3 regions of the Ferdinandcohnia sp. GQ5 genome follow, and region 1 is predicted to be linked to each of the others. Evidence: riboswitches for the same ligand, from Rfam matches in the RefSeq annotation. Region 1 holds a riboswitch; each other region holds the start of a gene.
What was found. Region 1 has a riboswitch for cyclic di-GMP ahead of AC6CHV_RS07780 (EAL domain-containing protein). Riboswitches for the same ligand answer to the same signal wherever they lie in the genome.
Positions count from the first base shown of each region.

Region 2: another riboswitch for cyclic di-GMP. It lies ahead of AC6CHV_RS04650 (peptide chain release factor 3); the one in region 1 lies ahead of AC6CHV_RS07780 (EAL domain-containing protein).
Region 3: another riboswitch for cyclic di-GMP. It lies ahead of AC6CHV_RS15410 (diguanylate cyclase domain-containing protein); the one in region 1 lies ahead of AC6CHV_RS07780 (EAL domain-containing protein).

Region 1 is NZ_JCAXEW010000005.1:57,906-61,104, forward strand. It holds gene AC6CHV_RS07775 (ArsR family transcriptional regulator) at 113-1,027, opposite strand; cyclic di-GMP riboswitch class I at 1,277-1,361, shown strand; gene AC6CHV_RS07780 (EAL domain-containing protein) at 1,453-2,163, shown strand; gene AC6CHV_RS07785 (PilZ domain-containing protein) at 2,178-2,723, shown strand.
Region 2 is NZ_JCAXEW010000003.1:74,420-77,618, reverse strand. It holds gene AC6CHV_RS04655 (iron ABC transporter permease) at 1-65, opposite strand, end outside; gene AC6CHV_RS04650 (peptide chain release factor 3) at 131-1,714, opposite strand; cyclic di-GMP riboswitch class I at 2,110-2,195, opposite strand; gene AC6CHV_RS04645 (DNA-binding protein) at 2,219-2,788, opposite strand; gene AC6CHV_RS04640 (DinB family protein) at 2,975-3,199, opposite strand, start outside.
Region 3 is NZ_JCAXEW010000012.1:40,220-43,418, reverse strand. It holds gene AC6CHV_RS15410 (diguanylate cyclase domain-containing protein) at 73-1,263, opposite strand; cyclic di-GMP riboswitch class I at 1,603-1,666, opposite strand; gene AC6CHV_RS15405 (polyamine ABC transporter ATP-binding protein) at 1,948-3,057, shown strand; gene AC6CHV_RS15400 (ABC transporter permease subunit) at 3,047-3,199, shown strand, end outside.

The DNA of each region.
Region 1 (3,199 bases):
AAATATTATTACATGTTTTATTGTTATAAATCAAGTATTTTTGTAATAATAATTTATGAAATAAAAAAAGCCTGATTGGAATAATATCCTTTCAGTCTCTTCCTATTGCAAATCAGTCCGCAACATATTGAATTTTCATGATTAATCCTTGTTCATAGTTTCCAAACTTGGAGCCAAACAAATTCAGTCCACCTAAATTTTTGGCATCTTTTTTAACACCAATTTGCAGCGAAATGTACGGCTTCTCTTGCAGTTTCAGGTCATCAATCGTCACGGTGGAGATTTTTACCCCATCTATATAACTGCCTTCGTGGTTTATTTTCCAATATTTCAACACACCATACTGAGTGTTGTGGGTTTCCCACCACCCCGGAGTTAAGAATCCCCTCTCGCCCCCAAAGTCTCCAGGGCTTGTCCAGCATCCGATTTCCTTTCCGTTAATCCAACAGGTGATATCAGAAGGCCAGTCTAGATTATGATAAGGAGCCTCCGAACATAATTCAACCGAGAAATTCAGCTCTTCGACCCATGCTCCGTAAGGAATCCTATTTGGGAAGTGATACTCAATATACCCGGAACGAAACCATATAAGTTGGGCATTTTTCCGTTCCGGCTCGTAAAAGGAACGGGGATCATCAAGGATATGGATGATTCCCTTATCGCTGAGCAGGCCACAGGTTGGTTCAATATCGCATTGCACATATTCGCCAATCTCAAGCTCAAAGGTTAAAATATCATCCTTTGGTGGTTCCTTCTCCTCAAGATCAATAATAATACGGTCATAGCGCTTTGAACTTACCTTCCGGCTCCCGCGACCGGGAACGATCTCAGTCGTGATTAATCCTGCCTCCTCCAGCTTTCTAACATTCACCGCTGTAGATGAAAACGGAATGTGTAACAAATCGGAAAGCTCATTTACATTTTTAGGGCCGCCAGTCAGAGAACGCATCATCTCCATTCGTTGTTCATTTGCGAGCGCTTTACATATTTCAATCGCTTCATGTAATGTTAATTGTAATGTTCTCAAAATAATCTTCCTTTATTACATATTTTATTATAATAAAAATACATGAAAAGGGATTTAACTGCAACTTTTCTTGTAAAGAAATAAGATTATCTAATTTTAATTTTACAATATTTTGTATTAATACTAAATTAGTAACTAGTTTAGTTGGTTACAAGTGAGTTTTTTGTCGTATTTTGTCAAAAAACGTTGTGAGGGATATTTTTTTAAACTATAATGAAAAGGATAAAAATATTATTTAATTAAAAGCTATAATGATAAAGGCAAACTTATCGAAAGGTAAGGACGCAAAGCTACGAGCCTAAAGCGATTTTGCAAGGGTAGTCGGGTTGCCGAATTAGCGGAGAATAGATGACTCCCGTTTTATTTCGGTGTAGTCATCTTTTTTATTAGGAAAATAAAAAAGATGAAAGGAGTGATTACTAAATATGATTAAAAATATGATTAAAAATGAATTATTCTCACACTTTTTCCAGCCCATTATTGATATTCAGACATGGACAAGGATTGGGTTTGAAGGACTTCTTAGAACCTCGTATTATGTAAATCCCGAAGAAACTTTTAAACTTGCGAAAACAGAAAAACAGCTCTATGAACTAGATTCGCGGTCTATTCATAAAGCTGCATTTACCTACCATTCGGCCGGATTTTCAAAAAAGGACGGATATTTGTTTTTGAATGTATTTCCATCTACCCTTACAAACCCAAATTTTCTGCCCTTTATTAAGAAAATTATTACAGAATATAACTACTTTAGTCAACAAGTCATCTTTGAAATTAGTGAAATGGAAACAATTACCGATTATTTAAGTTTAAGAGAGAATATTGCCATACTAAAAACAGAGGGTATTAAATTTGCTATTGATGATGTGGGAAAGGGAAACTCTAATCTAAAATCAATTATTGAATTAGATCCTAATTTTATTAAGTTAGATAAATATTTTTCTGAGAACTTGTATAGGGAACCTAAAAAACAAGAGTTAATTAAAACAATTCTCTATTACACTAATAATCATAATATTAACTTAGTACTTGAAGGACTTGAAACTGAAATGGATTTAGCAATTGCAAAATCCATTGGTGTAAAATACGGTCAGGGCTTTATTTTAGGAAGACCTAAAGCCCTTAAAATTGTATAAATGAGGTGATATGCTTGAGTTACATAGTTTTATCACACACTATAATTTTGTTTTTATTGTTAATCTTATTTATTAAAGTTGAGCGTAGACTATTAAAGCAAACCCAACAAATTGAGAACTTACATAAAAATAATAATTCATTGAAAAGTCAACTAGGGAAAGTAGAAAAATTCAAACTGGTCGAAAAGAGAGATTCTTGTAGACTTGAACTGCCTGGAATAGAGAGTACATTTACTCTTCTAGATTTTGGGAACAATTCTTTAGAATCATTAAAAAATAAGTCGTTTAATGGAATTGTTGATGATATTAGTATTGGTGGATTGAAATTTCATTCCTCTTATGAATTTCCGGTTAAATACAATATTATCATGAAAATAAACTTTACATTACAAGGTGAAGAATTCGATTTAAAAGGTAAAATTATCAGAAGAGAAGATCATATTAAGGGTAAATCAGTTTCGTATGGAGTACAGTTCCTTGATTTATCTATTAGTGACATTAAAAGATTAAATGTAACCCTTCACAATTTTCAAGAAACACAAAGAAATAAAATAAGTTAATTTAATAGTGTGAGCCCTCTACAACATCAATTTTAGAATATTGATTGTACCGCTGTTGCTTTATTTTTCAAATAGCTTCGTTAATGCTTGTAATGAAGGGCTCAAACTCCTTATCAGACTTCTTTGAAGAATAGGACGCAGAGAAGTATATCCCCAAAAATCCATCTAAAGTAATGTGCAAGTTATTCCATAAGTAGTTGATATCATAATTTCCATCTTTAAAAAAATGCCCCGTTTGTTTTTCTTGTAGTTCATCAATTTCAGCCTGTTTTTATATGGCCTTTGATTCCCTTAATTCACTTTGATAGACTAGTTCGATTAACCTTTTCAACTTTCATCATCATTGCATTGAATATACTTGTTTTATTATATTTCATGTTTTGGGAATCACTTGAAATTGTTTTTAATATTTTGTAGTTCAAGTTTCCATTTTCTGTGTTTTAAGTTCTTACGAGTAACCTTAATATGAAGGATGT
Region 2 (3,199 bases), on a different contig from region 1:
ATTGTTATAATCTTCATATTTGGTTCATCTTGATTGAAGATCTTTTGAATATAATCCCTTTTCATCCCAATTCCTTTCTACAAAACATGAACGCCCAGAGAAGTTTTCTGAGCGTCGTAGAGTCATGTTTTTACACACCTTTATAGTCATTACTTTCATAGAAGTCGATTAGTTCAACGTACTTGTTTTTATCTTGGAAATAACGATACGTAAAGTCATTTTCAAATAACACGACATATCGGTCGTTACGGTCCCGAACAAGTAGACTTCTTGAGTCAAATAGGCGAGTATCTACATCTTTATTGCCAATCCATCTTGGGATCCTGTTTCCAAGTGAAGTGAACTCAACAGAGACATTATATTCTCCCTCTAATCGATATTCAAACACATCATATTGAAGTTGGCCAACCGCACCAAGAATGAACTCATCACTTGATTCCTGTCTGAATAATTGAATTGCCCCTTCTTGAACGAGCTGTTCAATACCTTTTCTAAATTGCTTTGCTTTCATTACGTTCTTCACACGTACCTTACGATACATTTCAGGTGGGAACACAGGCAATTCCTGGTAATGCATATCTTCTTTTCCAGCTGTAAGGGTATCGCCGATTTGGTAGACATTTGGATCATAAATCCCTATAATATCGCCAGGATAAGCCTCATCTACTGTTTCACGGCTTGCAGCCATAAACTGCTGGGTTTGATTCAACTTGATTGATTTGCCTGTACGAGTGATGTTGACACTCATTCCACGTTCAAACTTCCCTGAGCAGACGCGAAGGAATGCAATTCGGTCGCGGTGCTTCGTGTTCATGTTTGCTTGGATTTTGAAAATATAGCCTGAGAACGTTTCGTCCTCTGGTGGAATTAAGCCAAGATTTGTTTTACGTGGCTTCGGTTCTGAAGCAAATTGTAAAAATGTATTAAAAAACGTTTCTACACCAAAGTTTGCGAGCGCACTACCAAAGAAGACGGGCGTAAGTTCACCTTTGGCTACACGTTCCACATCAAAATCATTTCCTGCTTCGTCCAATAAAAGTAATTCATCTTGTGTACTTTCATAAATCGGACTATCTGTAATTTCAGGATATTTGCCGTCCTCTAGCTCCTGTAATGAAATGATTTTTTCGTCTTCATTTCCAGTAAAATGTACAAATTGTTTGTTGTAACGGTCAACAATCCCTAAGAATCGTTTCCCCATTCCAACTGGCCAATTCATCGGATAAGACTCAATACCAAGGACCTCTTCAATTTCGGCTAAAAGTTCCAGTGGATCTTTTCCTTCACGGTCAAGCTTATTGATGAATGTAAAAATTGGAATACCTCTCATACGACAAACTTTAAATAGTTTAATCGTTTGTGGCTCGACACCTTTCGTGGAGTCGATGATCATCACAACACTGTCCACAGCTGTTAACGTACGATAAGTGTCCTCACTGAAGTCCTCGTGTCCTGGTGTATCAAGAATATTGACATAAAAGTTTTGGTATGGAAAACTCATCACACTTGACGTAACTGAAATCCCACGTTGCTTTTCAATCTCCATCCAGTCCGACGCAGCAAATTTTCCTGATTTTTTTCCTTTTACCGTACCTGTTTCACGAATTACATTACCAAAATATAATAATTTCTCAGTCATCGTCGTTTTACCGGCATCCGGGTGGGAGATGATGGCAAACGTTCTTCGTTTTTGAACTTCATCTATATAGCTCATGTAAATTATCCTTCCGTTATCACAGATTGTATCTAAAAAAATATATCACAATTAAAAAGGAACTACAACGAGAATTGATTCCAATTCCGCATAGCAAAGGTTCGAAAATAAAGCGATTCTGTGATTTAAATCACAGAATCCTATTTAGGTTCGCACTATACTAAAGATAGAAATAGAAAAAAACTATAATGAGGTGAGAGTTACATGTTTGTAGCATATTTTCTTGTTTTTAGTCTTATTCTAGTTTGTGTCGGTTTTGCAATGCAAATTATGAAAGGTGTAAAAGAAATAGATAACAATTCACTGGATCAATAATGTAGAAAAAGAAAATGGGAGAACTAGTTCAACTAGTATCTCCCATTTTTTCGTCATCAAATAAAGGAACCCTTCCATTCTATAGCAACCCGGCCACCATAGAGTTATCCTCCTTAGGCCCGTGGCTTTGCGTCATTGTCTTTCAACAATTTTGCCTTTTGTATAGTTTGGTTTTTATCAATGATGTATTTATTTCACTGCTTGATTCATACGCTGGTATTTACGTTGGATGCTAATTGGGCTACGGTTTAGTCTTTTCCCAATATCGGAAAACGGAGTACCTGTTGCCACAAGCTCAATCATAGAGTTAATTTCTACTGTAGTCCACGCCCGGTAATTGACCCTCTTTTGCTTTGAACGCTCTCCTTCCACCCAACATGGTTCAGGAACGATTGCATTTTTTTCAATTTTTGAAAAGTCAATTCGGCTTTTGTTCCTCTTTGCCCAATCCCAAAAATCCTCGGGTTTAATAAAGTAAAATTTTCGAGTATTTCGTGTTGCTTTTTTTGTGTACCTTAGTCCATGGTTATCAATCCATAGCTTTACAGACTTTGGATCAATTTTTAATAGAGTTGCCAATTCGTGCATAGTCAATTGACCAGTAAAGGATTTCGTGTTCGAAAGCCCTAATCTTTTAATCTTTAACTCAACTGCCGTTTCCGTCCTACGAAGGTGATTGGCAATGGTAGAGATTTTCATACGGCCTACATTATCCTTCAAAAACTCTATTTCTTCATATGTCCATGTTCTCTTCTTCAAATCAAAAATCCCCTTTTCATTCTTAATAGCACTAAGAATGAAAGGCCTTTTGATGACATACTCTTATCATATCATACTATTGAACTAAAAACACACTGACATTTTTATTTTCACTAGAATTGTCAAGTGCTTTTTATACTTTTATAGTATACAAGTTGAATGTGCATCTTTCCGGATAGTAGCTACTTATTTTTGAAGCATAAGCTTCATCGCATGAATTTGGCCTAAATGGTAGGCAATATGGAAGAGTGCTAGGTTCGTTATTTCACCAAAGGTTTCCAGCCCAAGAAAGGGTTGTTTCAGCCTTTCTTCCAAACGTTCAACAGGAATTTGCTGTATTCTAGTTACCTGATTGGTAAATTGATTTACAAGATCTGTTTTTGAGGGAATATCTCCATTCCAATCTGCAGG
Region 3 (3,199 bases), on a different contig from region 1:
CTTGTGACCTCGAGCCGATGGTGCCTGGAGCTGGACAACGAGTAAAAAGCTCATCCATTTGGATGAGCTTTTTTATTTCGCTATTACGATGCGTTTTTTTCCACTTTCTTTTGCAGCATATAGCGCTTGGTCGGCTGCCTTTTTTAAAGAATCTACGGTCGTTCCATGGTGTGGATATATCCCGACACCCGTACTGATCGAAACAATGATTTTTTCATTCTCCATGATGATTGGATTTTCATTATAATACTCATTTAATGTTGCGTAAATTTCCTTTACACACGTGTCACTGCTATTTTTAATCAGAATCATGAATTCATCTCCGGCATAACGATACCCCTCAAACTTTTCATTACATACCGTTTTCATTCCGTATGCTAGTACCTGTAAATATAGGTCACCAGCATCGTGCCCAAAGCGATCATTGACCTGTTTTAAATCATCAGAGTCTATCATCATAACTGTTATTTCATCATTCTCATTTTTGATCAGTTGTGCTAAATCCTCATGGAAGGCACGGTGGTTTTTTAAACCTGTTAATTCATCCGTACGAGACATTGTGTAAATTTTTTCATATAATCTTGCTGTTTCAATCGAGTTGATCACTTGCGCTCCGATCATTTGTAGTAGTTCCTCATGCTCTTTCCGATAAGCAAAATCTTTAAAGCTCTGAGTTGAGATGACACCTTTGACCTGGTCATCAATGACAACGGGTACAAAAAGACAGGAGCTTGTGTCCTCGTCCCCCTCACCCATTTTCGTATCATATTCAATGTTCTGGTTTTGATGTTTGAGGTGGACGATTTCCCTTGTTTTGATGACTTTTGATGTGTAGTTTTCGCCAAAGTCTACGGTACTTGGAGGAGCTGGTTCGCCATTATCCATAATAAAGACTAAATGAATATATTTGTCACCAGGATTATGCAATGCAATATAAAATGCATCAGTAGGCATAACACGTGAAACCATTTCATAAGACTTTTGGAGAAGGACGGATTCATTTAATGTTTTACTGCAGACTTGTGCGAAATCATGTAGGATTCGGTAATGCTTATTCATCCAATGCATGTTTTCCATTTGTTCGTTTATTTCTTGGAGTTGATTTAAAAGGGTACTGGTAATCTCTTGTTCTTCTTTTTCCTGACATGTTTGATTAAGTAAAGTACGAACCTCGTCAGAAATTAGAGTCTTCTCAGAACCAATCATCTCAATTAGTTCGCTTAATTTTTTTAGCAAGTTAAGATTCTGGATTGTTTTCTCCATGTAATCACTTCCAAATTTTTTTAGAGGATGTTCCAAAATTCGTTTGAAATGTTCCAATTCCAAAAATCTAGTAATATAGTAGCAACATATTGTTAATAAATTGGTATAAAAAAAGACTAATCATATACCGATTAATCTACGTTCTTTCGATACGAGCTGTACTCGGTAACTGGCTGGCATGTCCAAAATGAGGATGTTCCAAAACTCAGGTAAAAATGACACATAGAATTTCTGGGTTGGCTTACTTCTACGTTCCTCACGTATAATTACATACGCTCTGGTACAAAAAAGCTACGCCGCCTTGAACTTCTCGGTCCTTTTTATCTTCCATTTTGAACACTAGTGAACTTTAGCCCCTATAGTTTTGCGTCTTCATCTTTCAATGAATTTGCCCTTACTTTATCCAATTAACTCATTAAAGAAAGAGTATTTTAAATAGTACTATAATTATATTTCTATTTTCCTCTTTGGTCAATGAAATCGTTATAATCTTTTGCTAAAAACGGGAAAATTTTCCTATCCCAAATGCCCTATACACTTCTCTTGTTTCAATAAGAAAATAGTCTTCCCTAGTTTTCTGACTTGACAATTATAATTATTATTGTTTTTTTTGCCGATTCGTGTATAATTATGCCGGATTACGTTATGAATCTTATCTCTATTAATAGAAAGAAGGGGGTTGCTATGAACAGTATACCTATTATCCAATTTAAAAATGTCACAAAGCAGTATGACAATGATCCAGCTGTTCTCGACAATGTTAGCTTTGAAATAGAAAGAGGAAAATTTTATACTCTTCTCGGTCCATCTGGGTGTGGAAAAACCACGATACTTCGGTTAATCGCAGGATTTATTGAACCATCAAGTGGTGAGGTTTATTTTAATGGTAAAAAAGTAAATACGACACCTGCAAATAAACGTCAAGTAAATACAGTGTTTCAGGATTACGCCCTGTTTCCACATCTTAATGTATTTGAAAATATTGCTTTTGGGTTACGTATAAAGAAATTGAAGCAATCTGAAATAGATAAAAAGGTAAAAGAAGCTTTAAGCTTTGTTAATCTTGCAGGCTATGAAAATCGTGAAATTCAAGAAATGTCAGGTGGTCAGAGACAGCGTGTTGCGATTGCACGTGCAATTGTTAATGAACCCGAGATTATCTTATTGGATGAACCATTATCCGCTCTCGATTTGAAGCTTCGTACCGAAATGCAATACGAGCTTCGCGACCTTCAGAAGCGGCTTGGTATTACTTTTATCTTCGTTACCCATGACCAAGAAGAAGCTCTTGCCATGTCTGATGAGATATTTGTACTTAATGAAGGAAAAATTCAACAAAGTGGTACCCCAATTGATATATACGATGAACCAATCAATCGTTTTGTTGCTGATTTTATCGGTGAATCTAATATCGTAAAAGGAAAAATGCATCGAGACTTTCTCGTAGAATTCGTCGGAAAGACATTTGAATGCGTTGACCAAGGTTTTTCAGACAATGAATTAGTCGAAATTGTCATCCGTCCAGAAGATTTAGAAATTACTTCTGTTGAAAAAGGAAAACTACAAGTTGTAGTGGATTCCCAGTTATTTAGAGGAGTACATTATGAAATTTGCGGTTTGGATAAGGATGGAAATGAGTGGCTTGTTCATTCAACTAAGAAGGCTAAAGTTGGCGAAGAAATTGGACTTTATTTTGACCCAGAGGCAATACACGTTATGCGTCTTGGTGAAACAGAAGAAGAATATGATCGTCGTTTAGAGGCATACGTGGACGGGGAAAGCCATGGAAAATAAGGTAACACGTAATCTTGTTTTTATCCCTTATGCATTATGGATTCTCATATTTGTTATCGCTCCGGTTACACTTGTTGTCTATTATTCTTTTTTTGATATTGAGGGAAATTTATCTTTAGTAAACTATAAAACATTCTTCACA